DNA from 2 places in the Actinoallomurus bryophytorum genome. Region 2 is predicted to be linked to the other one. Evidence: predicted binding sites of a transcription regulator. Region 2 holds the regulator's gene; the other holds the start of a gene.
What was found. Region 2 encodes HrcA, which represses chaperone genes, less so after heat shock. Its sites were predicted from a motif close to TTGGCACTCTCNNNNNGAGAGTGCCAA; they were not measured.
Positions count from the first base shown of each region.

Region 1: a site for HrcA is predicted at 5,246-5,272, ahead of groL (chaperonin GroEL). Genes of this name have one in related genera too.

Region 1 is NZ_VFOZ01000001.1:1,811,560-1,826,074, forward strand. Features, by position in the region: gene FB559_RS08510 (DNA repair helicase XPB) at 1-36, shown strand, start outside; gene FB559_RS08515 (alpha/beta fold hydrolase) at 53-835, opposite strand; gene FB559_RS08520 (SRPBCC family protein) at 846-1,310, opposite strand; gene FB559_RS08525 (ArsR/SmtB family transcription factor) at 1,307-1,666, opposite strand; gene FB559_RS08530 (ArsR/SmtB family transcription factor) at 1,795-2,574, shown strand; gene FB559_RS08535 (hypothetical protein) at 2,740-3,342, opposite strand; gene groL (chaperonin GroEL) at 3,490-5,112, opposite strand; gene FB559_RS08545 (cold-shock protein) at 5,387-5,587, opposite strand; gene FB559_RS08550 (MoaD/ThiS family protein) at 5,839-6,117, opposite strand; gene thrC (threonine synthase) at 6,114-7,358, opposite strand; SAM riboswitch class I at 7,374-7,547, opposite strand; gene FB559_RS08560 (alpha,alpha-trehalose-phosphate synthase (UDP-forming)) at 7,728-9,149, shown strand; gene FB559_RS08565 (RNA polymerase sigma factor) at 9,156-9,707, opposite strand; gene FB559_RS08570 (serine/threonine-protein kinase) at 9,762-11,435, shown strand; gene FB559_RS08575 (PadR family transcriptional regulator) at 11,507-12,055, shown strand; gene otsB (trehalose-phosphatase) at 12,080-12,886, opposite strand; gene FB559_RS08585 (DUF3263 domain-containing protein) at 13,060-13,359, opposite strand; gene FB559_RS08590 (SAM hydrolase/SAM-dependent halogenase family protein) at 13,459-14,265, shown strand; gene cax (calcium/proton exchanger) at 14,370-14,515, shown strand, end outside.
Region 2 is NZ_VFOZ01000001.1:455,467-469,981, forward strand. Features, by position in the region: partial or broken gene FB559_RS46550 (LAGLIDADG family homing endonuclease) at 1-155, opposite strand, end outside; partial or broken gene FB559_RS46555 (PhoH family protein) at 144-854, opposite strand; gene FB559_RS02220 (histidine triad nucleotide-binding protein) at 970-1,320, opposite strand; gene FB559_RS02225 (SigE family RNA polymerase sigma factor) at 1,607-2,191, shown strand; gene FB559_RS02230 (hypothetical protein) at 2,191-2,838, shown strand; gene FB559_RS02235 (pyridoxal phosphate-dependent decarboxylase family protein) at 2,842-4,224, opposite strand; gene FB559_RS02240 (16S rRNA (uracil(1498)-N(3))-methyltransferase) at 4,498-5,229, opposite strand; gene dnaJ (molecular chaperone DnaJ) at 5,710-6,840, opposite strand; gene hrcA (heat-inducible transcriptional repressor HrcA) at 6,841-7,854, opposite strand; gene FB559_RS02255 (DUF3097 domain-containing protein) at 8,125-8,943, shown strand; gene FB559_RS02260 (DUF4870 domain-containing protein) at 9,029-9,628, shown strand; gene FB559_RS02265 (DUF4870 domain-containing protein) at 9,637-10,233, shown strand; gene hemW (radical SAM family heme chaperone HemW) at 10,257-11,465, opposite strand; gene FB559_RS02275 (ATP-binding protein) at 11,606-12,112, opposite strand; gene FB559_RS02280 (LLM class F420-dependent oxidoreductase) at 12,275-13,135, opposite strand; gene lepA (translation elongation factor 4) at 13,250-14,515, opposite strand, start outside.

The sequences.
Region 1 (14,515 bases), 1.4 Mb from region 2:
GACGCCGACGACGTCTTCGCCGACAAGGAGATCTGAGCCGGGCCGTCGGCCGTCAGGCGGCGAAGAAGGCGGCCAGCGCGGGGGCCAGCGCCTCCGGGGACACGTCGTGCGTCTGGCCCTCGAGGGTCAGGTGCCCGGCGGTGGGGAGCGCGTCCGCGGTGGCCTTCGCGGCCTGCTGGAGACCCTGCGGGCTGCCGGTCCCGGCGAGGACCAGTGCCGGGACGGTGACCGCCGCGGCCAGGTCGCGCGGCACGCCACCGTCGCCGAGCACCTGGTCGTCGTAGGCGAGCGTCGGGGCGACCGCCTCCAGGGCGGCCCAGCCCGGCTGTGCCCGGATGCCGGCCACGGCCGGCGCGGGAACACCGACGTTCGTCATGAACAGCTCCACCGCGTCGCCGTCGCGCCGTGCGTCGAGCAGCTCGCTCAGCCGCTCGGAGTAGTCCGTGATCCGCGCACCGTCCTCGACCTCGGCCATGAACGGCGGCTCGTAGAGCGCCACCTTGGTGATCGACGGGCCGGCGGCCGCGGCCGCCAGGGCGAGAGCGGCTCCCGAGGAGATCCCGTAGACGTAGGCCGTACCCCCGGCCTCCTCGATGAGGGCCTGGAGGTCCTCGATCTCCCGGTCGACCGCGTACGGCGTCGTGTCGGAGCTTTCACCCCGCCCCCGGCGGTCGTAGGCGTAGACGGTGAAGCCGTCCCGCAGCAGGGCGGCGAGTGGCCGCATGGGCCCTCCCCCGCGATGGCACAGGGCTCCGTCGACGAGGACGAGCGCCGGCCCGCTGCCGGTGCGCTCGTACGCGATCACGGTGCCGTCGGCCGAGGTGACAACCGGCATCGAGTGCTCCCTAACTCCGTGGATGTTCCTGGGCGTCGCGCAGGCCGGCCACGTAGACGTCGAAGCGGTCGAGGCTGGTGGCGAACCCGGCCCTCGCCTCGGCGCCGAGGTAGGCCTCCGGCACGTTGGTCTGATGGGTGACCACCTCGGTGCGCCCGTCCTCCAGGTCCACGAAGGTGATCGTCGTCCGCATGCCGCCCTCGACGCCGGGCTCGATCCACACCAGGCGGTCGGGCCGGTGGATCTCGGCGTAGACGGCCCGCATGGTGTAGGTGCTGCCGTCGGCATCGTTGACCATGGTGGTCTCGAAGACCCCGCCGGGCCTCAGGTCGATGACGATGTCGCCGACCGGCGTGCTCGTCCCGGCCGGACCCCAGAAGTGCGCGAGGTGCTCCGGCGTGGTCATGCAGTCGAACAGCAGCTCGGGCGAGGCCCGATGCACCCGCCGGTAGGTGAGCTCGCCCGTCCCGGTCATCGCGTCGTCTCCTCGTCGTCGCGCCGCCCGGCCCGCAGGACGGCCAGGTGCTCTTCCAGGCGGTCGTGCCGGTCGGACCAGACCTGCCGGTGACGCGCGATCCAGCCGACGGCCGCGTCGAGACGCACCGTCTCCAGAACGCAGGGCCGTGCCTGCGCGGTCCGGGTACGCGAGATGAGGCGGGCGTGCTCGAGCACCTTGACGTGCTTGGAGACCGCCTGCTGGGTCATCGCGAACGGCTCGGCGAGCTCGTTCACCGTCGCGTCGCCCTGGGCCAGGCGCTCCAGGATCGCCCGCCTGGTGGGATCGGCCAGCGCCGAGAACACCAGCGTCAAATCGTCTTCAACGACTGCCATGCCCCGACCGTATCCACAACCATTGGTTTGCACAACCGGTAAGTTGTATAGCCGTTTCTTGACATGCAACCTTCCGGCTGCCTAAATTGTCATGCAACCAAATGGTTGCCTATGTTCGGAGACAGGGAATGGACGCGGTCTTCAAGGCACTCGCGGACGCGACGCGGCGCAGGCTGCTCGACAGTCTGAACGCCCGCAACGGCCAGACCCTGCGCGAGCTGTGCGCCGAGTCCGGCATGAGCCGGCAGGCCGTCACCAAGCACCTGACCGTCCTGGAGGCGGCAGGCCTGGTCACGACGGTCCGGCAGGGCCGGGAGAAGCTGCACTACCTCAACGCCGCACCCATCAACCAGATCACCGAGCGCTGGATCAACCGCTACGACCGTACGCGGGTGCACGCACTCGCCGATCTGAAGTCCGCACTGGAGGACGCCCCGATGACCAAGCCCGAGTTCGTCTACGTCACCCACATCAAGACGACGCCGGAGAAGCTGTGGCAGGCGCTCACCGACCCGGCGTTCACCGCCCGCTACTGGGGCGTGGAGTTCGAGTCCGACTGGACCGAGGGAGCGCCCATGGTCTGGCGGGAGCGCGGCGCGGAGACCCGCGACCCTGAGCAGGTGGTCCTCGTCTCCGACCCCTACCGGCGGCTCTCCTACACCTGGCACACCTTCACCGCGGAGTGGGCGGAGTCGGGCGACGTGCCCGAGGAGACCCTGAAGGCCTACGCCGCGGAACCCCGGACCCAGGTGACCTTCGACATCGAGCCGACCGCGTCGGCCGTCAAGCTGACCGTCACCCACGGTGGCTTCGAGCCCGGCAGCGAGATCCTCAAGGGCGTCAGCAACGGCTGGCCGGTGATCCTGTCCAGTCTCAAGACGCTGCTGGAGTCCGGTGAGCCCCTCTAGGCCCTAGGGCGTGTCTGACAAATCCTGTTCGTAGCGAGCGGCGTCCAGGTGGTGCGTCGCAAGGCGGAGGAGGGAGTCAGCCTGGTGTTGGCTGGCGACCGACGACAACGCGGCGAGGCGCCGCCTGGGCGTCGCGCAGCCGGACGAGGGTTTGTCAGACACGCCCTAGGCGCCGAGGACGCCGCCCAGGCCGCGGTTGGAGGACCGGGTGGTGTCGTAGGCCAGCGGGCAGGCCAGCGTCAGCGTACGGATGGGCTCGGGCAGCTGGAAGTTCAGCTGGAGGACGTACCGATCCGCTCCGCTGAACATCTGCGCCAGGCGGTCGCCCGCTCCCCCGGCCCGGCGGAAGCTCGCGATCGAGATGTTCTGCCAGTCCGTGACCTGGGCGCGCATGTAGTCGAAGTAGCCGATCTGGCGGCCATAGGCATCCAGCATCTCGTACCCCTGCAGGGCCTTTTTCCGAAGATGGCCGATCAACTGCCCCTGGGGCGTGACGACATCGATCTTGGGCGTGCCGACATAGGAGTACGGCTTGTTCACCCAGAAAAAGGGCATGCCATCAGGCCGGGTCACCAGCAGGTCCCGCTTGGCCTGGTCGTTACGGCGCTGGTTGAGTACACGCCAGGCCTTCTGGGCGCCATTGACGCCCTGCTCGGCGACGTTCGCGACCGGATGGCCCTGCGGATTCCAGATGGTGTACTTCGCCTGGACCGAGAACATCTCCGGCGGCTGGTCGTAAACGAGCACAGGGGAGTTGAAGAGATCCACGCGCGAAGTTTACGACTCCGGCCGGACCGGCACATACGGGACAGATATCGGATCGGTAATTAGGGCATGTTCGGCAGAGATGTCCTAAAGCGCGCATGCGAAAGGGGCGGCCCCAGCACCGAGGACCGCCCCTTCTGCTTGCCGGACCTAGAAGTCCATGCCACCCGCGTCAGGAGCGGCCGGAGCCGCGTTCTTCTCGGGCTTTTCCGCGATGACGGCCTCGGTCGTCAGGAAGAGCGCCGCGATGGAAGCGGCGTTCTGCAGTGCCGAACGCGTCACCTTGGCCGGGTCGATGATCCCGGCGTCGAACATGTTGACGTACTCACCGGTCGCGGCGTTGAGGCCCTCGCCCGGCGGGAGCGAGCGAACCCGCTCCGCCACGACGCCGCCCTCGAGGCCGGCGTTGATCGCGATCTGCTTGAGCGGCTCTTCGAGAGCGCGCTTGACGATCGTGGCACCAGTGGCCTCGTCGCCCTCAAGCTCGATCTTGTCGAACGCACCGGCACCCGCCTGCAGCAGCGCGACGCCACCACCGGGGACGATGCCCTCCTCAACGGCTGCCTTCGCGTTGCGGACGGCGTCCTCGATGCGGTGCTTGCGCTCCTTGAGCTCGACCTCGGTCGCCGCGCCGGCCTTGATGACGGCGACGCCGCCGGCCAGCTTGGCGAGGCGCTCCTGGAGCTTCTCGCGGTCGTAGTCCGAGTCGCTGTTCTCGATCTCGACCCGGATCTCGTTGACCCGGCCCGCGATGTCCTCGGAGTTGCCGGCGCCATCGACGACGGTGGTCTCGTCCTTGGTCACCACGAGACGCTTGGCCTGGCCGAGCATGTCGAGCGTGGTGTTCTCCAGCTTGAGGCCGATGTCCTCGCTGACGACCTGGCCACCGGTCAGGATCGCGATGTCCTGCAGCATGGCCTTGCGGCGGTCACCGAAGCCCGGAGCCTTGACGGCGACGGACTTGAAGACACCGCGGATCTTGTTGACGATCAGCGTGGCCAGGGCCTCGCCCTCGACGTCCTCGGCGATGATGACCATCGGCTTGCCACTCTGCATGACCTGCTCGAGAACCGGCACGAGGTCCTTGTTGGCCGAGATCTTCGAGCTGGCGATCAGGATGTACGGGTCGTCGAAGACGGCCTCCATACGCTCCGGGTCGGTCACGAAGTAGTGGGAGACGTATCCCTTGTCGAAGCGCATGCCCTCGGTGAGCTCAAGCTCGAGGCCGAAGGTCTGGCTCTCCTCGACGGTGATGACGCCTTCCTTGCCGACCTTGTCCATCGCTTCGGCGATCATCTCGCCGATCGAGGGGTCGCCGGCGGAGATGGAGGCCGTGGAAGCGATCTGCTCCTTGGTCTCCACATCCTTGGCAATCTTGGAAAGCTCCTCGCTCACGCGCTCGACGGCGGACTCGATGCCCCGCTTGAGGGACATCGGGTTGGCGCCGGCGGCGACGTTGCGCAGGCCCTCGCGGACCAGCGCCTGAGCCAGAACGGTTGCCGTGGTGGTGCCGTCGCCCGCGACGTCGTCGGTCTTCTTCGCGACCTCCTTGACGAGCTCGGCCCCGATCTTCTCCCACGGGTCCTCGAGCTCGATCTCCTTCGCGATCGAGACACCGTCGTTGGTGATCGTGGGGGCGCCCCACTTCTTCTCCAGCACGACGTTGCGACCCTTGGGGCCAAGGGTGACCTTCACGGCGTCGGCGAGCTGGTTCATGCCGCGTTCGAGGCCGCGTCGTGCTTCCTCGTCGAACGCGATCATCTTTGCAGCCATAGGCTCCAGATCCTCCCGGAACGGGGTGGCTATCAACTGGATCGAGTCGACGCCCGCGACGGACGACCTCACCGGCGACTACCATGCCGTCGCCGGGGTGAGAGGCCTCGTCGCCTCGATCACTTACTTGGCGTTGGCACTCTCAACATCAGAGTGCCAACGTTGTGTTTAGCACTCTACCCCAGCGAGTGCAAGCCATAACTCTCCCACCAGGCATCGGACACGCAGCGAGGCCCGGCGCTCGATGCGCCGGGCCTCGTCCGAGCTATGCGGATCAGAGCATGCGGACCGACTCCGCCTGCGGACCCCGGTCGCTCTGTGTGATCTCGAACTCGACCCGCTGCCCCTGCTCAAGGCTGCGGTAGCCATCAGCCACGATGGCCGAATAGTGCACGAACACGTCCCTGCCACCGTCGACCGCGATGAAGCCGTAGCCTTTGTCCGCGTTGAACCACTTGACGGTGCCTTGTGCCATTCCTAACAACTCCCACCAGGCAATTCCCCGTGGTCATTCCCACGGCTACCGACACGGGCCCGCCGGAGGCGCGGAACCCGATGGCCAGCACGGATCGAGCCGCGATGACCATCGCCGACCATACACACGGCTACCGTCCGTGGAACACCCTTTACCCAAGATGATCGGACGGCCGATCCTGGTCAATCAAGGATCATTGAAATGGGAACTTTGCCAAGTGAAGGGAAAAACGCCCTGACTCGCTCGTATGCCTAGCCGCCGGCCACCGCGGGGATGATCGAGATCTGCGCGCCATCGGGCGTAACGGTGTCGAGTCCGTCGGCGAAGCGCACATCCTCTTCACCCACGTAAACATTCACAAAACGGCGGATCTTGCCGTTTTCATCAAGGATTCGGGCAGCAATCCCGGAGAAACTGGCGTCCAGGTCGGCGACGACCTCTCGTACCGTCGCTCCCGAGGCCTTCACCTCGGACTCGCCACCCGTGTAGCTGCGCAGGATCGTGGGGATTCGCACGCTGATCGAGCTCATGCCAGGCCCGCCTTTCGGAATGCGTCGAACGAAGGGGCGATGTTCGCGGACGGCCGGGCGACCGCCGCGACGGCGTCGAGAGTCTTCAGTCCGTCGCCGGAGTTGATCATGACCGTCTCGGCGGCCGGGTCCAGCGCGCCCGAGGCCACCAGCTTCCGCAGCGAGGCCAGGGTGACGCCACCGGCCGTCTCGCCGAAGATGCCCTCGGTACGGGCGAGGAGCCCGATGCCCTCGATGACCTCCTCGTCGGAGACGTCCTCGATGGCACCGCCCGTCCGCCGGACCGCGTCCAGGACGTACGGACCGTCGGCCGGGTTGCCGATGGCCAGGGACTTGGCGATCGTGTCGGGCTTCACCGGCCGTACGACGTCGTGCCCGGCCTTGAACGCCGCGGCCACCGGCGAGCAGCCGGTCGCCTGGGCGCCGAACACCTTGTACGGCTTGTCCTCCACCAGGCCGAGCGTGATGAGCTCCTGGAACGCCTTGTCGATCTTGGTGAGCTGCGCGCCGGAGGCGATCGGCACCACGATCTGGTCGGGGAGGCGCCAGCCGAGCTGCTCGGCCACCTCGTATCCGATCGTCTTGGAACCCTCGGCGTAGTACGGGCGGACGTTGACGTTGACGAACGCCCAGTCCTCCTGCTCGCCGGCGATCTCGGAGGCCAGCCGGTTGACGTCGTCGTAGTTGCCGTCGACGGTCACGAACGTCCCGCCGTACACCGCGGTGGCGACGATCTTCTGCTGCTCGAGGTTCGAGGGTACGAACACCGCGCTGCGGATGCCCGCGCGTGCCGCAGCGGCGGCCACCGCGTTGGCGAGGTTGCCCGTGGACGGGCAGGCCAGCACCTTGAAGCCGAGCTCGCGCGCGGCCGCCAGTGCGACTCCGACGACCCGGTCCTTGAAGGAGTGCGTGGGGTTGCCGCTGTCGTCCTTGACCCACAGCGACCGCAGGCCGAGCGACTCGGCGAGGTTGTCGGAGCGGACCAGGCGGGTGAAGCCGGGCTCGGTGTTGGGTGTCTCGGTGACGTTCGGCGGCACCGGAAGCAGGTCACGGTAGCGCCAGATGTTGCGGGGACCCGCCTCGATCCGCTCACGACTCACGTTGGAGTAGTCGTAGGTGACCTCGAGCGGGCCGAAACACTGCTCACAGGCGTAGCGCGGGCCGAGATCGTAGGACTGTCCGCACTCACGGCAGGTGAGTGCGGTCGCGGGGCCGAGGTTCGGGACGGCAGTCAGCGACATGGAGCGAGGCCTCTCTCCTCATCTTTACTCGTGCCACCTTGGTCACGAGCCGGAGTTGGCACCTGTCCCGGGCGGCCTCGCGTCAGATTCGGCGAGTTGCGGCGCGGCGATGGCCGCGCTGATGACCGCATGTCCGGGAGGGTTGCCGGGGCTTCAACGGGCCGGTCCCTCCACCCCTCTGGATGAGCGGTATTAAGTTGTATCGGGAATTGTATACGCGACTGACCGGTTCTTGGCCAGCCGGGGTCTCAGGTCACGAGACGCCCCAGAGTACGAATACCACCTACGTACAGCAACCGTATGGTTACGAATCGGGCAGCTGCCGACCTTTGGCGATCGCTGTTAACAACGGCCGGTTACCCTCCCCCCATGGCTGACACGCAGGTGCTCGTCGCATCCAACCGCGGCCCTGTCTCGTTCTCGCTGGCCGACGACGGGACCCTGTCGATGCGTCGCGGTGGCGGCGGTCTCGTCTCCGCCCTCGCCGGGCTCAGCGGTGACATCCTGTGGATCTGCGCCACTCTGTCGGACGCCGACCGGGCCGCCGCCCGGCGCGTAGCCGACGGGCGGCTGGACGTCCCGGACGTCGGCGCGGTCCGGATGCTGGACATCCCGGCGGGGACGTTCCACCGGGCCTACAACGCGGTCGCCAACTCGACACTGTGGTTCGTGCACCACATGCTGTTCGACACGCCGAACAAGCCGCACTTCGACGCCCGTTCGCGCCGCGACTGGCAGTCCTACGAGGCGTACAACGCGGCGTTCGCGGACGCGCTGGCCCGTGACGCCTCTCCCGGCGCGAAGATCGCCGTGCAGGACTACCACCTCGCGCTCGTCCCCACGCTGCTGCGCGAGCGCAGGCCCGACGTGAAGATCACGCACTTCTCCCACACGCCGTGGGCCCCGCCGGAGTACTACCGGCTGCTGCCGGACGACATCGGGCGGCAGGTCCTGGAGGGCATCCTCGGCGCCGACCACGCCGGCTTCCAGACCGAGCGGTGGGCCGAGGCGTTCCTCGACTGCTGCGCCGCGGTCCTGCGGGCGAGCGTCGACCGCCGGGCGCGTACGGTCTCCCATCGCGGGCACGTCACGCGTGTCGGCGTGCACGGCCTCGGCGTCGACGGCGACGCGCTGCGCGCACGCGCCGCCGAGCCGGACGTGACCGCCCGCGCCGCCGCGCTGCGCGAGCAGGTCGGCGACCGGCGGCTCATCGTGCGCATCGACCGCACCGAGCTGTCCAAGAACATCGTGCGCGGCCTGGCCGCCTACCGCGAGCTGCTCGCCAAGCACCAGGAATGGCACGGCCGGGTCGTGCACCTGGCCTTCGCCTACCCGTCGCGGCACGACCTGCCGGAGTACCGGGAGTACACCGCGGCCGTGCAGCGGATCGCGGCGGAGATCTCCGATGAGTTCGGCCGTGACTCGTGGGATCCGCTGATCCTGCAGGTCAACGACGACTATCCGCGCTCGCTGGCCGCGTACGGGATGGCCGACGTGCTGCTGGTGAACCCGATCCGCGACGGCATGAACCTCGTCGCCAAGGAGGGCCCAACGCTGTCACGGAACGGCTGTGCGCTGGTGCTGTCCGGCGAGGCCGGTGCCGCCGGCGAGATGTGCGACGACGCCATCATGGTGAACCCCTACGACGTGACACAGACCGCCGAGGCGCTGCACCAGGCGCTGCTCATGCCGCCGGACGAGCGCGCCGAGAGGTGCAAGCGCCTCGCCGAGGCGGCCACCGCCCTGCCCCCGCAGCGCTGGCTCGCCGACCAGCTCGCCGCCCTGAGGTAGCCCCGGTCAGGTGTAGCTGTCGCCGAGGGACTGGCGTACCTGCTTGCGGGCCTCGTGGATCCGTGACTTGACCGTGCCGAGCGGCAGGTTGAGCTGGGTGGCGATCTCGCTGTACTCCAGCTGGGACACGTCGCGCAGCACCAGCGCCTCGATGAGGTCGGGCTTGCGGCGCTCCAGGTCCTCCATCGCGTCGAGGATGTCCACGCGGGAGCCGGCGATGACGCTCGTACGGCGCGGATCGGGACGCTGCTCCGGCAGCTCGCCGGCCTGCTCCATCGAGCGGCGCTTGAGCGAGCGGTAGGTCGACCGCGCGGAGTTGGCCACCACGACGTGCAGCCACGTGGTGAAGCGCGACCGGCCCTCGAAACGGTTGATGTTCCTTGCCACCTGCATCAACGCGTCCTGACACGCTTCCTCGGCATCCTGTCTGCACGGCAGGAACCGCGCGCAGTGCCGCAGGACGTCGGGCTCGATCACTCGCAGTAGTGCGTTGAGAGCCTCCCGGTCTCCGTCGGCGGCCCGCTGAGCCAATTCCTCAGTCCGCTCGTCGTACGCCATGACCTGTCCTCGCCCTCACCATCGCCCCGTATTGGGCATGATACGGGGGTGTCCATGCCTCCGGCCGTCGGCCGTTACCGAATCGATCGCGTTCTTGGATCAGGAGCATTCGCCTCCGTGTGGCTTGCCCACGACGAGGTACTCGACGCCCAAGTCGCGGTGAAGGTACTGGCCGGCGGACTGCTCGACGACCTTGACGTGCGCAACCGGTTCCTCGAAGAGGCCAAGATCCTGCGCCGCGCCGACTCCGAACGCCTCGTGCGCGTGCACGACATCGGTGAGCTCGACGACGGGCGCCCGTACTTCGTGATGTCCTACGCCGATCTCGGGACGCTCTCGGATCGGATGAGAAAGCGTGACCTGAGCACCGCCGAGGCGCTGCGGCTGGCCACCGAGGTCGCCCATGGCGTCGAGGTCATCAACCGGCTGGGGGTCATTCACCGCGACCTCAAGCCGTCGAACGTGCTGTTCCAGTCGACCACGGACGGTGGCGAACGCCTCCTGATCGCCGATCTCGGTCTCGCCAAGGCGCTCGCGCACGCCTCGGGCGCGTTCACCCTGCCGGTCGGCACCCCCGGGTACATGTCACCGGAACAGGCGAGGTTCGGCGGTGGCCTCGACGTGCGCGCCGACGTGTACGGCCTGGGCGCGCTGACCTACCACCTGGTCACCGGCCGCGCGCCGAGCACGGCGCCGGTGCTCGTGCCGCCCAGCGCGATCCGGCCCGGCCTGCCGCCCGCCGTGGACGACATCGTGATGCGGGCCCTGGAGGCCGACCGCGAACGCCGCTGGCCGTCCGCGGAGGCGTTCGCGGCGGCACTGAGCGTCCCGATCCGGTTCGCGCCCGCCGAACCCGCCCCATCCGCGGACCACACCGTGGCCGAGGACTCGACCGCGGGCGATCCGACCGCGAGCGGCAGCTCGCCGGTGCACGGCGACCCTACGGTGGCCGACCCGACGAGGACGGAAGCCTCCTCCAGCGGCCGTGGCCGTCACCGCGGCGCGCCTTCGCACGAGGAGACGATGCGGCAGCCGCTGCCGAGCGTGGAGGGCCCCGCGGACAAGACGGTCGTGGACTTCCCGCTCCCCCGGCACGAACCGGCCGGCCACACCGATCACGGGGTGCGCACCGGAGAGACGCGCCGCAGCCGGATCCTCGTCGCCGCCGGGCTCGCCGGGGTCCTCGTCGCCGGCGGTGGCGGCGCGTACACCATCGCCCGGCTGGCGGGCTCCTCCCCGGACAAGCCGCAAGTGACGGTCGAGCACGGCGAGGACCTGGTCAACGTCACCGACACGACGGGGCGGCTGAGCCTCAAAGTGCCGCCGTCCTGGAAGCTCCAGAAAGAGCACAACCGGTGGCCCGTCTCGGTGAGCGACGGCGCGACCGCGCCCGCGCTGCGGGCCACACCCGACTATGACCAGTTCGTCCGGGACGATGTGGCGGTCCCCGGAGTGTTCGCCGGGCTGACCCGTGACCTGCAGTTCCAGCTGCCACCGGTCGGCTTGGGCAACCACAGCGCGCGCTGCGCGCGCGGACCCGAGCGCGCGTACCGCCACGGCTCGCTGAGAGGCCGGATCACGCCGTGGAAGTGCGGTGGCTCGATCACCGTCAACGAGGTCGGCCTGCGCGACTCCGCGAACAGGTTCGCGATGTGGGTCCGGATCAAGCAGACCGGCCCTCCGGACCTCACCGAACGCATCCTCAACAGCATCCACGCCACGATCTGACCTCTGTGCGGCGGCTTCTCCGTCGAGGATCGCGTACGATATATCGCTAATAGATCGTTGGGGAGATGGTCATGCACAGACGATCCATGCACAGCGAGGAGCGGGCGGCCTTCGGCGGCTGGGGGCCCGGTTTCGGCCCGGGCTTCGGCCCGCGCGGACGCGGTGGCCGCGGCGGTCGCCGCACGAAGCGCGGGAACGTCCGCGCGGCGATCCTGGCGCTGCTCGCCGAGCGGCCCATGCACGGCTACGAGATGATCCAGGAGCTGGAGAGCCGTACCGGCGGGCTGTGGCGGCCGAGCCCCGGATCGGTCTATCCCACGCTGCAGCTACTGGAGGACGAAGGGCTGATCTCCGGCGAGCAGTCGTCCGGCAAGCGCCTGTTCGCGCTGGCCGACGCCGGGCGCGCCGAGGCCGAGACCCAGGAGGCCCCACCGTGGGCCGAGATCACCGAGGACGCCGGCGAGGCGGCCACACACGTGCACAAGGCGATGGGACAGCTGGCGATGGCGCTCCGCCAGGTCATGCACGCCGGCAGCGAGGACCAGCGCAACCGCGCCCTCGACGTGATCAACGACGCGCGAAGGCGGTTGTACGGCATCCTCGCCGACGACGAGGGCTGAGAGGGGTTCGCCGGACCGGAGGCGTCAGAAGAGTTCGCTCGTGAGGGACTCGAGCAGGCGCACGATCCCGGGCGGGCCGTCCACGATGAGGTCGGCGCGCTCGGCCAGCGCGATCACCTCGTCGGAGCCGCTGCACACCTTGACGCCCGGCACTCCCTCGGCGCGAAGCGCCTCGACGGCGTCGAAGGCGGCCAGGTCGCCCAGGTCGTCGCCGGCGTAGAGGACCGCCGCGCTGCCGAGCTCGGTGGCGAGTGAGCGCAGCGCGGCGCCCTTGTCCATTCCCGGCGGGCGGAGTTCGAGCACGAAACGGCCGGGCTCCATGACCAGTCCGCTCCGCTCGGCGAGCGCGGCGATGAGGCCGCGCAGGCGTTCGAGGGCGACCTCGGGCTCGGCCGCGCGCCGCGTGTGCACCGCGAGGGCGTGTCCCTTGTCCTCGATGACGACACCTTCCGGCGCCGTCGCGATGATCTTGGGGAGCTTCACCCGCGCCTCGGCGACGCCCGGCGGCGTCTCCGGCGTGTCGACCGTGCCGTTCTCCCACCGCTCGCGGCCGTACTGGCCGAGCACCACGAGACCGTCGATGCCGGCGAGGCCGCCGTACTCCACCGCGACCGCGGCGGGGCGGCCGGTGATGACGGCGACCTTGCCGATGTGGCGTGCCAGCTCGGCGAGTGCCGTGACCGCCCCGTCCTGGGCGCGAGCGGACTCGGGGTCATCGACGATGGGCGCGAGAGTGCCGTCGAAGTCGAAGGCGGCCAATGCCGCGCCGGGCCGCGTCTTGATCGCGGACAGGCCTTCGGTGCCGGCGGCCGTACGTGACTCAACGTTCATGGGTCGCTCAGCCTATCCACATCGCCGCAGGTTGGCGCCGTACGCTCGCCGCGGTGCGGCAGGCGGTAGCGGGACGGCGGCGTACGCCCCGCTGGGCGCGACGGACGGTGTGGCGCGCGCCGGCACGCGCACGGCCGCGTCGCATGCGGGGTGCGCCGTCTTCGCGAGCTCGTTCAGGTGCGGATGCCGAGCCGGCGGGCCGCCCGCTGGCGCTGGCGCTGCGAACGCTGACGCCGCAGTCGCTTCACGAGCATGGGGTCGTGCTCGAGCGCTTCGGGACGGTCGATGAGCAGGCTCAGCAGCTGGTAGTAGCGGGTCGAGGACATGTCGAAGTTTTCACGGATGGCCTGTTCTTTGGCACCCGCGTACTTCCACCACTGCCGCTCGAACGAAAGAATCGCCAAGTCACGGTCGGCCAGGCCGCCGTCACCTTCGTTTTCAGGGCCATCGCCCCGGGCGTCCGCCGGTTGCATCAGGTCCCCTCTGTACGGGTTCGGGGGGCTGTCATGCTACGCGTGATCACCGACATGTTCGCGGTGTTCTCGCGGATGCCGGCGGGCGTAGCCTGAACTGTGACGCCGAAGCACTGCGTAACGCTACTGACCGACTACGGGCTGGAAGACGGGTTCGTCGCCGCATGTCACGGGGTCATCGCGAGCATCTGCCCACCCGCGCGCATCATCGACATCACCCACCTCGTGCCTCCCGGCGACGTACGCCGCGGCGCCGCGGTCATGGCGCAGACGGTCCCCTACCTCCCGGCCGGCGTGCACGTCGCCGTGATCGACCCGGGGGTGGGCACACGGCGCCGCGCGGTCGCGGTGGCCGTCGGCGACCGCGTCTTCGTCGGGCCGGACAACGGCGTGCTGTCATGGGCGGCCACGGACGAGGAGATACGGGCGTTCGAGCTGACCGACCGGGGGCTGTGGCTCGATCCGGTGTCGGCGACGTTCCATGGCCGGGACATCTTCTCTCCGGTGGCGGCCCACATCGCCGCGGGCCGTGAGGTCGCGACGGTCGGCGAGGAGATCGACCCGGCCGGCCTCGTCCGGCTGCCGCCGCCGGCCCGCAACGTACGGGACGACATGGCCGAGGGCGAGGTTGTCACGGTCGACCGGTTCGGCAACGTCCAGCTGTCGGTCACCGGGGCCGACCTGGACCGGATCGGCGCCCGGTACGGCGAGGCCCTCACGGTCACGCTCGGGCGGCATTCGCGGCGGGTGTCCTACGGCGAGACGTTCGGGTCCGTACCTCCCGGAGAGCTCGTCGCGTACACGGACGCGGCCGGTCAGGTGGCCCTCGCCGTCAACTCCGGCAACGCGGCCCAGCGCCTCGGGCTGCCACCCGGAGCGCACGTGCGCATCGCCATCGCGACGTGATCCGGGACCCGTTTCTCCACCCGGCCACGGCGACTTTCGGAGCTCGCTCGCCGATGGTCAAGTAAGGGTCAAGACGGCAGGTCCCATGAGGCATGATCTTCCCCATGGGTTTCACACGCTCTGACTGGCGCCTGAGCATCATCACCGCCGTGGCCGCGGCGATGGCCGGGATCGCCTATTACGCGAAGCTCGGTGGAAACGTCGCGCCCTTCGTCGTCGCGGCGATCGCGCTCGCACTGCTGGCGAGCCT
Region 2 (14,515 bases):
TAGATGTCCTTTTCCCCCTGCGGATAGACGCCAAGGACCGGGGTCGGCTCCCCGTTCGAGCCGACGACGAGGTCGCCGACTTGGAGATCGCCGATGGGACGCCAGCCATCCGGCGTCAGGACAGGGGTGAAGACAGGCTGCGCCCTTCCCCTCATATAGGCGAGCGGCGCCACCTCGATCGTGCCGGCGGCCATGAGGCGCGGGATCGAGTCCGGATCGATCATGTCGTGCAGCGCGTCGTACAGCGGGCGGAGGTACGGGTCGATCTTCTCGTACAGCGTGCCGGGCAGGAAGCCCAGCCGCTCGCCCGCCTCGACGGCCGGCCGGGTCAAGATGATCCGGTTGACCTCCTTGGCCTGCAGCGCCTTCACTGCCTTGGCCATCCCGAGGTAGGTCTTCCCGGTGCCCGCGGGGCCGATCGCGAACACGATCGTGTGCTTGTCGATCGCGTCGACGTAGTGCTTCTGGTTGATCGTCTTCGGCCGGATCGTGCGGCCGCGCGAGGAGAGGATGTCGAGCGTCAGCACCTCGGCCGGCCGCTCGGTGGTCTCCGCGCGGAGCATGGCCACGCTGCGCTCGATCACGTCGGGAGTGAGTGGCGTGCCGGTCTTCAGCAGGTCGAGCAGCTCCTCGAAGAGCTTGGCGACGAGCTCGGTCTCCTCGGCAGGGCCGTTGATCGTGATTTCGTTCCCGCGTACGTGGACGTCGCTGGAGAAGGTCTTCTCCACGACATCGAGGAGCTCGTCACGCGAGCCGAGCAGGGCGACCATCGAAAGGTCATCCGGAATCACGATCTTGACTTGCGTGCGCGCGCTGTCCGGTGCGGCGTCAGCGGTGTGAGTTGAATCGGCCATAGCCCGGCCTTGCGGCCTCTTCGTCCCTGCCTTCCGGTTGCGTTCGGTCCTCGGCTGAGTCGTACCCATGTTACCGGCCGAGACCGACCATTATCGGCTCACTCACCAGCGCGGATCAGCCCGGCGGCCAGTTCAGGCCGCGTCCTCCGAGCACGTGGGCGTGCACGTGGAAGACGGTCTGGCCGGCGCCCGGCCCGGTGTTGAAGACCACCCGGTAGCCGGTGCCGGCGACGCCGTCGTCGACCGCGACCTCGTGTGCCTCGCGCACGATCTCGGCGAGCAGGTCGCCGTCGGAGGCCGCGAGCTCGGCCGCGGTCGGGTGGTGCTCCTTCGGGATCACCAGCACGTGCGTGGGCGCCTGCGGGTTGATGTCGCGAAACGCCAGCGTACGGGCTGATTCGCGGACCACGGTCGCGGGCACGTCACCGGACACGATCTTGCAGAACAAACAGTCGTGCTGTGTCACTGAACTCTCCTCACGCCCCATGGTCAGCATGGTCAGCGCATGTTATCGCGGCTCGGACTCCCCGCTCGTCTGCGAATCGTTACGAGCGGACGACGCCGCCGTGTCCAATAACCGTCATCCTCTGGTTAGGGTTGCTGTCACGCGAACCCCCGGCCCCCGGACCCCCAGCCGACCTCTTGATCCGAAGCCGGTCCAAGTTCGCATGAACTTGCGGATCCGACATGTCGTCCAATCGACAAGACACATGCCGGTGGCACCGATGGGCGGGATAAGGCGAGACAGAGGTATGGCCTTTCGTAAACCTCAGAGTGAGGGCGCGCGTCCAACTGATGTGACCGAAACCCTCGTAGCCAGGAGTACGGCGGGAGCCGTGGCGGTCGCCTGGGACGCAGACCAGGCTGTCACCGCGCTCTACAGTGCGCATTACCGCTCGCTGGTGCGCCTCGCGGCACTGCTCGTACGCGATGTCGCGACGGCCGAGGAAGTCGTACAGGACGCGTTCGTCGCCATGCACGGGGCCTGGCGGCGGCTGCGCGAGCCGGACAAGGCTCTGTCGTATCTTCGGCAGTCCGTGGTCAATCGGTCACGATCAGTGTTGCGGCACCGTGCCGTCGTGGAGAAGTACGCCCCCAAGGGGCTGCCCGACGCACCGAGCGCGGAGAACGGCGCGATCGTGGAGCTCGAACGCACCGCGGTCGTCAAGGCGCTCGGCGGGCTGCCGAATCGACAGCGGGAAGCACTCGTGCTCCGCTACTACGGTGATCTGTCCGAGGCGGAGATCGCTCGGTCGATGGGTATCAGCCGGGGGGCCGTCAAAAGCCACACCGCGCGCGGGATGGCCGCGCTACGCACCGTCCTGGAGCAGCAGTAATGACCCAGTCCTTCGACGACGAGTACGGCGACCGTCTTCGCCGTGCCCTTCACGCGGAAGCGGACGCGGTCACGCCCTCTCCGGAGGGACTTGAGCGAATCCGCAGCAAGATCAACGACAAGCACGAGCGGCGGTTCGGGTTCTCCTTCTCCGTTCCGTGGATGCGTCCGCTGGCGGCAGCGACCGCCGCGGTGCTCGTCTGCGGCGCCGCCGTCTCGGCGACCCCGGCGCTGAAGAACTTCGTCCAGACCGGTCACTTCAGCGACGGTTCCGGCAGTGACGACCCGGGATCGTCCTCCAACAGCGGTCGCTCCCAGGGCCAGGTGGTGCCGGGCGGTTCGTCCAACCCGGTCCCGGACACCTCACCGAGCCCGACGTCCATTCGCCCGTCCAACACCGGCAAGCACGTCGTCAACGGCCCCACCTGCGACCCGGGTGAGAGCCTGGTCACGCCGTCGGGCAGCCCGGCGCCCACCCCGCCCGACCCTGGCCCGACCGTCCACGTCACGTGCGAGCCGACCGCCGGCACCGGCCCGACGGGACCGCCGGTCACCGACTCGCCCCCGCCCCCGGCCACCCAGCCGCCTGCGGACCAGCCGACCGAACAGCCCACGGAGTCGGTTCCCAACCCGAACCTGTCCCCCTGACACTCACTCGGCGGCGGCCGCCGCGATGATGAGGTCGAGCGCCTCGGCCACGCGGTCGCCGTGCGTACGGTGGACCACGATGCAGATCCGCAGGGTCTGCCGCTCATCGACGATGGTGCTCGAGAGCAGCACCCGGCCGTCCGCGTTGACGCGGTCCAGCAGCCGGCGGGTAGCCCGGTCCGCCGCCGCGACGTCGCCGTTGCGCGGGCGCACACGGAAGGCCACCGTGCTCAGGTCCGGCCGCCCGAGGAGTTCGAGCGAGGGCACCGTGGCGAGTTTTCCGTAGACCTGCTCGGTCAGGTCGAGCTTCTCGTCGAGCGCCTCACGGAAGGCCGCCACACCGTGCAGGTGCAGCGGCAGCCAGGCGCGCAGGCCGCGGTTCTCCCGGGTCAGCTCCGGCCCCAGCTGGGCGTAGTTCGGCAGGCCGTCGCCGGAGCCCGCATCCTGCAGGTAGTTCCCGGTGCCCTCGTGCGCGGCATAGAGCGTCGCCGGGTCCCGTACGACGAGGGCGCCGGTGCCGAAGGGCAGGAACAGCGTCTTGTGGGGGTCCAGGGTGATCGAGTCGGCCAGTTCGGTGCCGGCCAGCCGGTCGCGTCCGCGCTCGGTGAGCCGGAAGAAGCCGCCGTAGGCCGCGTCCACGTGGAACCAGACACCCTCACGCCGTGCCAGCCCTGCAAGGGCCGGCAGTGGGTCGATCGTCCCGGTGTCGGTGGTGCCGGCCGAGCCGACCAGCAGGAAAGGGCGCAACCCGGCGTCTCGATCGGCCCGGATCATCGCCGCCGCGGCGTCGACGTCCATCCGCAGGTCGCCGGCCGACGGCACGACACGGACGTTGTGCTCCCTGATGCCCGCGAGCCTGGCCGCCTTCGCCACGGAGTGGTGGGCGTGCGCGCCGACGTAGAGGGTTCCTTCTCCGATCTCCTCGCCGAGATGAGCGTGCCGGGCGGCGACCAGGGCGGAGAAGGTGGCCATCGAGCCCCCCGTGGTCAGCATGCCGCCGCTGCCGGACGGCAGTCCGCAGACGTCACGGGCGATCCAGCGCACCACGCTCTCCTCGAGAGCGGCGAGGGCGGGAGCGCCGATCGCCAGGCCGCCGTAGCGGTTCACGCCGCGCGTGTAGAACTCGGCCAGAGCTGACGTGTAGAGCCCCCCGCCCGGCACGTACGCGAGGTAGCCCGGGCCCGCCGTCTCCATCGCATGGTCAGTGGCACGTTCCAACCGGTCGAGCAGCGCGGTCAGCTCCCCCGCCTCCTCGGGTGGCGGGGCGAGGAACGCGCCGACGAGATCGGCGAGCCCCGGGTCGGCGGGAGGACTCGTCGGGCGATCCGGCAGCCGTTCGATGAAGGCCGCCACACGATCAACGACGAGACGCCCCATCTCCGTCATTTCCGCAAGGCCGGGCTCAAGGGGAAAGTCAAGGTTCACGCGGGAGATCCTGCCACGTGCCGTTTGGTGGGCTTTACGAGATGAGAGTTCGGACAGGTGCGTCAGGGCGGTGAGATCTCCGGCCCTCAGACGCCGCGAAGCCAGGCGTGTACGGGGATCTCGGCGCGCCACGGATCGGATCGGTGTCCGTCCGCATCCACTTAACGAACGGAATATCTCCGTCGAAAAGCCATCCCGCGGTAGTGCGTCCGTCACCACCGACCGGAGCGTCCGTCACCACCGACCGGTGCGGCTGAGCAGCACGGAGGCGGCGGCCACTCCGGCCGTGGACGTACGCAGGACGGTGGGCCCCAGAAGGGCGGTGGCGGCGCCGGCGGACGCGAAGGCCGCGAGTTCCTCGCCGGTCAGGCCGCCCTCGGGCCCGACCACGAGAACGATCTCGCCCTGGTCCGGCACGGCCAGGCCGCTCAGCGGGTGCTCGGCCTCTTCGTGGAGGACCACGGCGAGGGCCGCGGCGGAGATGCGCTCGGCCGCCTGTGCCGTGGTGGCGAGGTCGGTCACCTCGGGCAGCCAGGCGCGGCGTGCCTGCTTGGCGGCCTCTTTGGCGGTACTACGCCAGCGGCCCAGGGCCTTTTCCCGGCGCTCCGGCCGCCACTGGGTGACGCAGCGCGAGGCGGCCCAGGGCACGATCACGTCGACGCCGACCTCGGTCATCGTCTCGACGGCGAGCTCGCCGCGGTCGCCCTTCGGCAGTGCCTGGACGACGACGATGCGCGGCTCGGCAGGTGCCTCGTGGCGGCGAGCCATGGCCTGGAGTTCGAGGCTGTCACGGCCCGCGCTCGTAACCACGCATTCGACCACGAGCCCGGCACCGTCGGTGAGGTCGGCGCGCTCACCCGGCTTGAGCCGTCGTACGGCCGCGGCGTGCCTGCCCTCGGGGCCGTCGAGCAGGATCCGGTCGGCGCCGAGCCGGTCGCCGTCGCAGAGAAAGACCGGCGGGCTCATCGAAGCCCGCCCTCCGCGACCGGCACCGCCCGCAGAGAACGACAGGGACGCACCCGGCATGCGGCGCACGGCTGCGGGCGACCGGCCCGGCCCGGCCACCTGGCCCCCACCTCGCCACCACGCCCCAACAGCCCGATCGGCGAACCCGCCACCGCGGCCCTCACCGAAGACGCCCGCAACATCACCGCCGCATCACCACGACGCCGACCCTCACGACGCGAGACAGACGACCGCGGGCAACCGACCCGGCCCGCCCGCCCAGCCCCAACGTCACCACCACGCCCCAACAGCCGGGGCGGCGAACCCGTAATCGCGACGCTCGCCGGGCACGCCCGGCGCTGCCTGGTCCACGGTGAAACCGTCCCCGCCCCCAGGACACCGGCGACCTGTGCACGGCCGTCGCGGACCGGCCCGGCCGCGCGGCGCCCTTCGTACGGGCGGCCCCGTCGAGCCTGGTGGCTCGGCGGGACCGGACGGGTCTCAGCGGCCGTTGAAGGCATCGCGCAGGCGGGAGAAGAAACCCTGCTGCCCGGGGGTGAACTTGCCCGGCGGGCGCTCCTCGCCGCGCAGCACGGACAGCTGGCGCAGCAGGTCCTCCTGCTGTTCGTCGAGCTTGGTGGGCGTCTCGATGTTCACGTGGATCATCAGGTCGCCGCGGCCGGTCTCGTTGAGGTGCTTGACCCCCCGGCCGTACATCGGGATCTGCTGGCCGGACTGGGTGCCGGGCCGGATGTCGATCTCCTCCGGCCCGTCGAGGGTCTCCACGGTGAGCGAGGTGCCCAGCGCGGCGGCCGTCATGGGGACCTGGACGGTGCAGTGCAGGTCGTCGCCCTGCCGCTCGTAGATCGAGTGAGGTCGCTCGACGATCTCCAGGAACAGGTCGCCGGACGGCCCTCCGCCGGGGCCGACCTCGCCCTCGCCGGCGAGCTGGATGTGGGTGCCGTTCTCCACGCCCGCCGGGATGCGAACCTTGATCGTACGGCGGGTGCGGACCCGTCCGTCGCCCGAGCACTCGGCGCACGGCGTGCGGATGACGCTGCCGTAGCCACCGCACTGCGGGCAGGCGCGCGAGGTCATGACCTGGCCGAGGAAGGACCGCGTGACCTGCTGCACCTCGCCACGGCCGTGACACATGTCGCAGCTTTCCGGCTGGGTGCCGGGCGCGGTGCCCGCACCGGTACAGGTCGTGCAGACGATCGCGGTGTCGACGGTCAGCTCGCGTGTCGTGCCGAAGGCCGTCTCCGACAGGTCGAGCTCCACGCGGATGGTGCCGTTGCGGCCGCGCCGGGCGCGGCTGCGCGGACCCCGCTGGGCCTGGTTGCCGAAGAAGGCGTCCATGATGTCGCTGAACGGGAAGCCTGCCCCGAACCCGGCGCCGGCGCCCGCGCCGCCCGACGCGAACGGATCAGCGCCAAGGTCGTACATCTCACGCTTTTTGGGGTCGGAGAGCACCTCGTACGCCTGGGTGATCTCCTTGAACCGGTCCTGCGTCTCGGGGTCGGGGTTGACGTCCGGGTGCAGTTCGCGGGCGAGCCTGCGGTAGGCCTTCTTGATCTCGTCCGCACCCGCGTCACGGCGCACCCCGAGGGTCGCGTAGTAGTCGTTCGCCACTTACGACCCCGCCAGAATCTGCCCGACGTAACGTGCCACTGCGCGTACCGCTCCCATCGTGCCGGGGTAGTCCATTCGCGTCGGGCCGAGCACGCCGAGCCGGGCCACGACCTGGTCGCCGGCACCGTATCCGGTGGCGACCACGGAGGTCGTGAACAGGCTCTCGTGGGGGTTTTCGGCTCCGATTCGCACGGTGAGGCTGGTGGGATCACTCACCTCGCCGAGCAGTCGCATCAGGACGACCTGTTCTTCCAACGCCTCCAGCACGTCGCGGAGGCTCTGGGACAAGTCGGCGCGGGCGAGGTTCGCCGCGCCGGCTATGACGATCTTTTCTTCGTGTTTTTCGATCAGGGTCTCGAGGAGCACCGACAGGACGGTCGCGGCGAGCGGACGCTCCTCCGCGGAGACCCGGTCGGGGACCTCGGCGACGACCCCGGGCACGTCGGTGAGCCAGCACCCGTCCAGGTGCGCGTTGAGCAGCGCCCGCAGATGGGCGATGGACTCCTCGGAGAAGCCCAGGGGCATCTCGATGGCCCGCTGCTCGACCCGGCCCGTGTTGGTGATGATCACCAGCAGCAGGCGTTCGGGACCGATCGGGACGAGCTCGATGTGGCGCACCGCCGACCGCGTGAGCGAGGGGTACTGCACGACCGCGACCTGGCGGGTCAGCTGCGCGAGCAGCCGGACCGTACGGGTCACGACGTCGTCGAGGTCGTAGGCGTTCGCGAGGAACGTCTCGATCGCGCGCCGCTCCGCCGAGGACAGCGGTTTGATCGTCGACAGCCGGTCGACGAACAGCCGGTATCCCTTGTCGGTCGGCACGCGTCCCGCGCTCGTGTGCGGCTGGGCGATGTAGCCCTGCTCCTCGAGGACTGCCATGTCGTTGCGGATCGTGGCCGGTGAGACACCGAGGTTGTGCCGGTCGGCCAGCGCCTTCGAGCCCACGGGTTCGTTGGTGGACACGTAATCCTCAACGATGGCGCGGAGCACCGCCAGCTTCCGATCGTCGAGCACGCACTCACCTCCCACGGCTACAGGCCTCTAATTTGGCACTCCGTGTTCTTGAGTGCCAAGTGTACGGCGATTGACGACCGTCGCGGTGAGACGGCGACGACGAACGGCGGCGGGAAAAGTCGCCTGGATGATGGCCGAGCACTGGCGCGACGCCGCCCCCGGCACCGGTATTCCGGCTCCGGCGTGAGCGTCGGCGCGCCAGCGTACCGTCTTGAGCGCGCACGCGTGTTGATCCCGGCTCGGCCGGGTTGGTCCCGATACGGTGCGGCCGTGCGGAGCAAGAACTACGCCAAGGACGTTCTGTCGGGCGACTGGCGACGCCCTCGCAAAGGCCAGATCCCGGAGATCGCGGCCGAGTCCGGCCTGGTGGCCGAGGACCCGTCCAGCGGCTTCTGCGGCGCGGTCGTGGCCTGTGAGAAGGACTCGGTGACGCTCGAGGACCGGTTCGGCAAGCGCCGGGTGTTCCCGCTGGCCAAGGCCGGGTTCCTGATCGACGGCAAGCCGGTGACGCTGGTGCGGCCCGTACGTGCCGCGGGCCGCGCGATCTCCGCGTCCGGCTCCATCGCCGTGGCCGGCCTGCGCGCACGCGTCGCGCGGGAGAGCCGGATCTACGTCGAGGGAAAGCACGACGCCGAGCTCGTGGAGAAGATCTGGGGCCACGACCTGCGGGTGGAGGGCGTCGTCGTGGAGTTCCTCGAAGGCGTCGACCACCTGCCGGAGATCGCCGAGGAGTTCGGCCCCGAGCCCGGCCGCCGCCTGGGCGTACTCGTCGACCACCTGGTCGCCGGCTCGAAGGAGAGCCGGATCGCCGAACAGATCGACTCGCCGTACGTCCTGGTCACCGGGCATCCCTTCATCGACATCTGGCAGGCGGTCAAGCCCGCCACCCTCGGCATCTCCGCCTGGCCGGACGTGCCGCGCGGCATTCCCTGGAAAGAGGGCGTGATCTCCGCGCTGGGCTGGAGAGGTGAGCCGGGCGAGGTGTGGCAGGCCATCCTGGGCCGGGTGCGCACGTACGCGGATCTGGAGCCCGCGCTTCTCGGCCGGGTCGAGGAGCTCATCGACTTCGTCACCGCCCCGGGCGGCTGACCCGCGCAACCATCCGGCGCCCGCGCACGTCTCATAAACTGCGACACCACATCGCACCAGACATATCCGCCGGAAGGGACGCACGATGACCTACGGTCAACCCGGCGGCGGGCGATCCGGCCGGCCGTACGGGCCGCCCCCGGGACAGCCGGACGGGCGGCCGGGGTACGGCCAGGGCGCTCAGCAGCCCCCGCAGAGCCCACCGCCGCAGTACTACGCGCCGCCGCAGCACCACGCCCCGCCGGGTCACGGACGGCGGCCACGGGGCGGGCAGCCGGAACAGCCTTACCCGTACGCCGCCGTAACGGTCCAGGACCGTCGGCGGCGCGTGCGGGCTCCGGCCGGCGGCCCGGTCGTCGACGAGGACGAGCGGTGGGCGGTGCCCGCGTACGTCGGCATGTTCGTCTCGGGCTTCGTCGCGCCCGCGATCGTGCTGGTCGCGAAGGGACGCACCTCGCCCTTCGCGCGCTTCCACGCCGTACAGGCGCTGAACCTGTTCGTCGCGGTGTTCGCCTGCACCTTCACCGCGTTGCTGCTGGCCTACTTCAAAGGTGTCGCCTGGATACCGCTCGTGCTGCTGGCGCTGGCCGCCGGCTCCTACGTCGTGACCAGGGCCGCGATCGGCGCCAACCGCTGTGAGTGGTACCGCCTCCCCGCCATCGTGGCGTGGCCCATCTTCCGCTGAGGAGCGTCATGACCGAACCCGACGATCGCGGACCATCGCCCGAGGAACCCCATGACGAGCCGTCCACCCCGTTAACTCCTCCCGGTCAGCCGCAATTCGGCAGCCCTCCGCCCCCTCCGGGGCATCCGTACGGTGGCCCTCCTCCTGGACCGCACGTCGGAGGTCCACCGCCCCCGTACGGGCCCGGCCCGTACCCGCCGCCGTACGGGCAAGGCCCGTACCCCCCGCCGTACGGACCGCAGGGGAACAACCCCGCCGACGACACGAACTGGGCGCTGGCGGCCTATATCGGCCAGCTGATCATCGGCGTCATCGCTCCGCTCGTGGTCTTTCTCGTCCGCCAGGACCAGACGCCCTTCATCCGCTTCCACGCTGCGCAGGCGCTCAACGCGGCGCTGAGCTACCTCGCCGTCTTCCTCGGAGGCATCGCCCTCGCCGTCGTCACCGTGGTGGCCGGCGCCCCCGCCGCGCTGATCGTCGTGATACCCGCGATGATCATCTTCGGCATCGTGCACTTCGTCTATCTGATCATCGGGGCGGTCAGGGCCGGCCGGCTCGAGATGTACCGGCTTCCCGCCTGGATCTGCTGGCGCATGATCAAGTGACGGGCACCGCGGATCCCCTGCGGTCAGGTGAGGTCGCGGACGACGGCGTCGGCCAGCAGCCGTCCTCGTAGCGTGAGCACGGCGCGGCCTGCCTCGAACGCCTCGGGCACCAGGAGGCCGTCGCCGACCGCGCGGCGGACCGCCGCGACGTCGTCGAACAGGCCGAGCGGGCAGCCGTCGGCCAGCCGCACCTCCAGCATGATCCGCTCGAACCTGCGGTCCGCGGCCTCCAGCACCTCGCGGGCGTACGCGGCCGAGGCCTCCTCCGCGAGCCGCGCCGCGTACGCGGCCGGGTGCTTGACGTTCCACCAGCGCGTGCCACCGACGTGGCTGTGCGCGCCGGGGCCCACACCCCACCAGTCGCCGCCGGTCCAGTAGAGAAGGTTGTGCCGGCAGCGGGCCTCTTCGCTCGCGGCCCAGTTGGAGATCTCGTACCAGCCGAGCCCGTGCGCCCCGAGCGTGCGTTCGGCGGCGAGGTAGCGGTCGGCCATCGCGTCGTCGTCGGGCGCGGCCAGCTCACCCCGCCGTACGCGCGTGGCCAGGCGGGTGCCGTCCTCGACGATGAGGGCGTACGCGGAGATGTGGTCGGGCCGGGCGGCCATGGCGGCGTCGAGGCTGGCCTGCCAGTCGGCGTCGCTCTCGCCCGGCGTGCCGTAGATGAGGTCGAGGTTGACGTGCTCGAAGCCGGCCTCGCGCGCCCAGGAGACGCACTGCTGCGGCCGGCCGGGCGTGTGCGTACGGTCGAGGACGGCCAGGACATGCTCACGGGCGCTCTGCATGCCGAACGACATGCGCGTGAAACCCGCCTCTCGCAGCTCGGCGAGGTAGGCGGGGTCGACGGTCTCGGGGTTGGACTCGGTGGTGACCTCGGCCCCCTCGGCCAGCCCGAAATCCTTGCCGATCGCGTCCAGCACCCGGCCGAGGTCGGCGGCGGACAGCAGCGTGGGCGTGCCTCCGCCGACGAACACCGTCTCCACCGGCAGGTCGACGTCGCCCAGCACGCGCCGGGCCATCCGGATCTCGGCGATCGCGGTGTCGGCGTACGAGTCGCGGGACGCTCCCCGCAGCTCCGTGGCGGTGTAGGTGTTGAAGTCGCAGTAACCGCAGCGGGTGACGCAGAACGGCACGTGCACGTAGAAACCGAACGGGCGGCCGCCGAGGCCGTCGAGAGCGCTGGGCGGCAGCGCTCCGTCTCTCGGGACCGGATCTCCGTCCGGCAGCGTCGATGGCACGTCTCAAGTGTGCCGCCCGAGCGAGCATGCCCGCGCCGTCCCCTCCGCGGGCGGGCCCGATGGCGGGTTCCGGGACCGATGGCTCAGGCGGTGTCCGCGCGTCCCCAGAAGATCTCCGCCTGCGTCCGGCCAGAGGCGTCTCAGCGTTCCGGGACCTGGTGGCCGTCCGGCAGGGCCCAGGATCCGTCGCGGAACTCGACCCATACCGTCGTCGTCCCGGAGTCCTCGATGACGCCCCAGGACTCGGCGAGCGCCTCGATGATGAGGATTCCCCGTCCGTTCTCGGCCTCGGCGTCCCTCCTGACACGGGGCTTGGTGGCCATCGTGCCGTCGTTCGTGACCTCGGCGCGGATCACGTGCCCGGTGGCCCGGATGCCGATCGTGAGATGACCACCGTCCCCGCTCGGCGTGTGCATGATCGCGTTGGTGGCGAGTTCGCTCACGCTCAGCGCGACCTTCTCCAGCGCCGGGTGCCGCGTTCCGAGCGTGTCCCGTACGAATCGGCGGCCGACCGCCACCGAACGCTCCACGCCGGGCAGAGTGATGGTGGTGCTCAGTGCCGTATCCCCCGGATCCCCTGGATCACCCGGGTCACCGTCCTGCACGTCGCGCGGAGCGTTGTCACGGCGAACTCCCTGTCCCGCCATAGCAGCGTCCAATGTTCCTCCCGATGAACGGCGAGCACGGCGTCCCTACCCCCCGTGTGACGCGAGAACACCGAAGCTTGGTTCCGGCCTCACCCGGTATTGCCACGGTCCGCGCCGAAAAGGGGGCCTAGGCGATCGCCCGCCCGCCGTTCACCGGAGGTCTCAGCTCCTGGAGCGCAGCTCGAGACCGTCGGCGAGCTCGCGCCACTGCGAGCGGGGCATCGCCACCTGATCGCCGGTCACGACCTGGACGACGAGCTGGTCGGCGCCCGCCTCCCGGTGCGCCGCGAGGCGGGCCCGTATCGCCTCCATGTCTCCCCAGGCGAAGGTCGCGTCGATGAGCCGGTCGCTGCCGCCGTCTCGGAAGTCGTCGTCGACGAAGCCGAGCCGCAGCAGGTTGCCGGTGTAGTTGGGCATTCCCAGGTAGATCGCGAGGTGGCCGCGCGCGGCGGCGCGGGCGCGTTCGGGGTCGGTCTCGAGGACGACCTTCACCTCGGGCGCCAGCAGGGAGTCCGGGCCGAGGATCTCGCGGGCCGTCGCGGTGTGCTCGGGGGTGATGAGGTACGGGTGGGCGCCCGCCGCGCGGTCACGTGACAGCGTGAGCATGCGCGGGCCGAGCGCGGCGAGTACGCGATGCTCCTTCGCCGAGCCGGCGGCGTCGAGGCGGTCGAGGTAGTCCACCATCATGGAGTACGGCTTGCGGTAGCCCTTGACCAGCGCGGCGTGGCTGGCGCCGAGCCCCAGCAGGAAACGGCCGGGATGCCGTTCGGCGAGGGCGGTCTGCTCCTCGGCGACCTCGGCCGGCTCGTACTCCCAGATGTTGAGGATGCCGGTGGCGACCACGATGCGTTCGGTGGCCTCCAGCAGCGGCGCCGCGTGGCGTACACCGGGGCTGCCTCCCAGCCAGATCGCGTCGTACCCCAGCTCCTCGAGCTCGGCCGCGGCCTCGCGGACCCCGTCCGCGGCCCGCCGGTCCTCATCACGCAACCCGGAGTTCCAGATGCCGATCTGGCCAAGATCCATGCCTGCTCCAACCCTCGGTCGACTGTGCGGAGCCCGCGCGGATGGGACTCCGGGCGGCGCATGGGCGCCCTACCCCGCGTGGGCTCTCAATGCGCAACCTGACCGGGCGTCCGCCTATTTCTTGCCCTTCTCCGTGCCACCACTCGTGGACAGCGCCGCCACGAAGGCCTCCTGCGGGACGTCGACCCTGCCGATCGTCTTCATCCGCTTCTTGCCCTCTTTCTGCTTCTCCAGCAACTTGCGCTTGCGGGAGATGTCGCCGCCGTAGCACTTGGCGAGGACGTCCTTGCGGATGGCGCGGATGTTCTCGCGGGCGATGATCCGCGCGCCGATCGCGGCCTGAATCGGCACCTCGAACTGCTGGCGCGGGATGAGCTCCTTGAGCTTGGCCGTCATCATCAGGCCGTACTCGCGTGACTTGTCCTTGTGCACGATCTGGCTGAACGCGTCGACGGACTCGCCCTGCAGCAGGATGTCCACCTTGACCAGGTCGGACTGCTCCTCGCCGCTGGGGTCGTAGTCGAGTGAGGCGTACCCGCGGGTCCGCGACTTCAGCTGGTCGAAGAAGTCGAAGATGATCTCGGCGAGCGGGAGCGTGTAGCGGATCTCGACGCGGTCCTCGGACAGGTAGTCCATGCCCAGGAGTACGCCGCGGCGGCCCTGGCACAGCTCCATGATCGCCCCGATGTGGTCACTCGGCGACAGGATCGTGGCCCTGACCATCGGCTCGTAGACCATGCCGATCTTGCCCTCGGGGAACTCACTCGGGTTGGTGACCCGGTGCTCCTCACCGGTCTCCATGACGACGCGGTAGACGACGTTCGGCGCCGTGGAGATCAGCGACAGGTCGAACTCCCGCTCGAGCCGCTCACGCACGATCTCCATGTGCAGCAGGCCGAGGAAGCCGCAGCGGAACCCGAAGCCGAGCGCCAGCGAGGTCTCCGGCTCGTACACGAGCGCCGCGTCGTTGAGCCGCAGCTTGTCGAGGGCGTCGCGCAGCTCGGGATAGTCGTCGCCGTCGACCGGGTACAGGCCGGAGAACACCATCGGCCGGGGGTGCCGGTATCCGGCGAGCGCCTTGGTGGCCCGCCCGGCGGCGCTCGTCACGGTGTCGCCGACCCGCGCCTGGCGCACGTCCTTGACCCCGGTGATGAGGTAGCCGACCTCACCGACGCCCAGCCCGTCGGTCGGCACGGGGTCGGGCGAGATCACGCCCACCTCGAGTGTCTCGTGCGCGCTCCCGGTGGACATCATGAGGCTCTTCTCGCGGCGGGACAGATGCCCGTCGATGACCCGGACGTACGTCACGACACCGCGATAGGTGTCGTACACCGAGTCGAAGATCAGCGCACGGGCGGGCCCGTCGGGGTCACCCTGCGG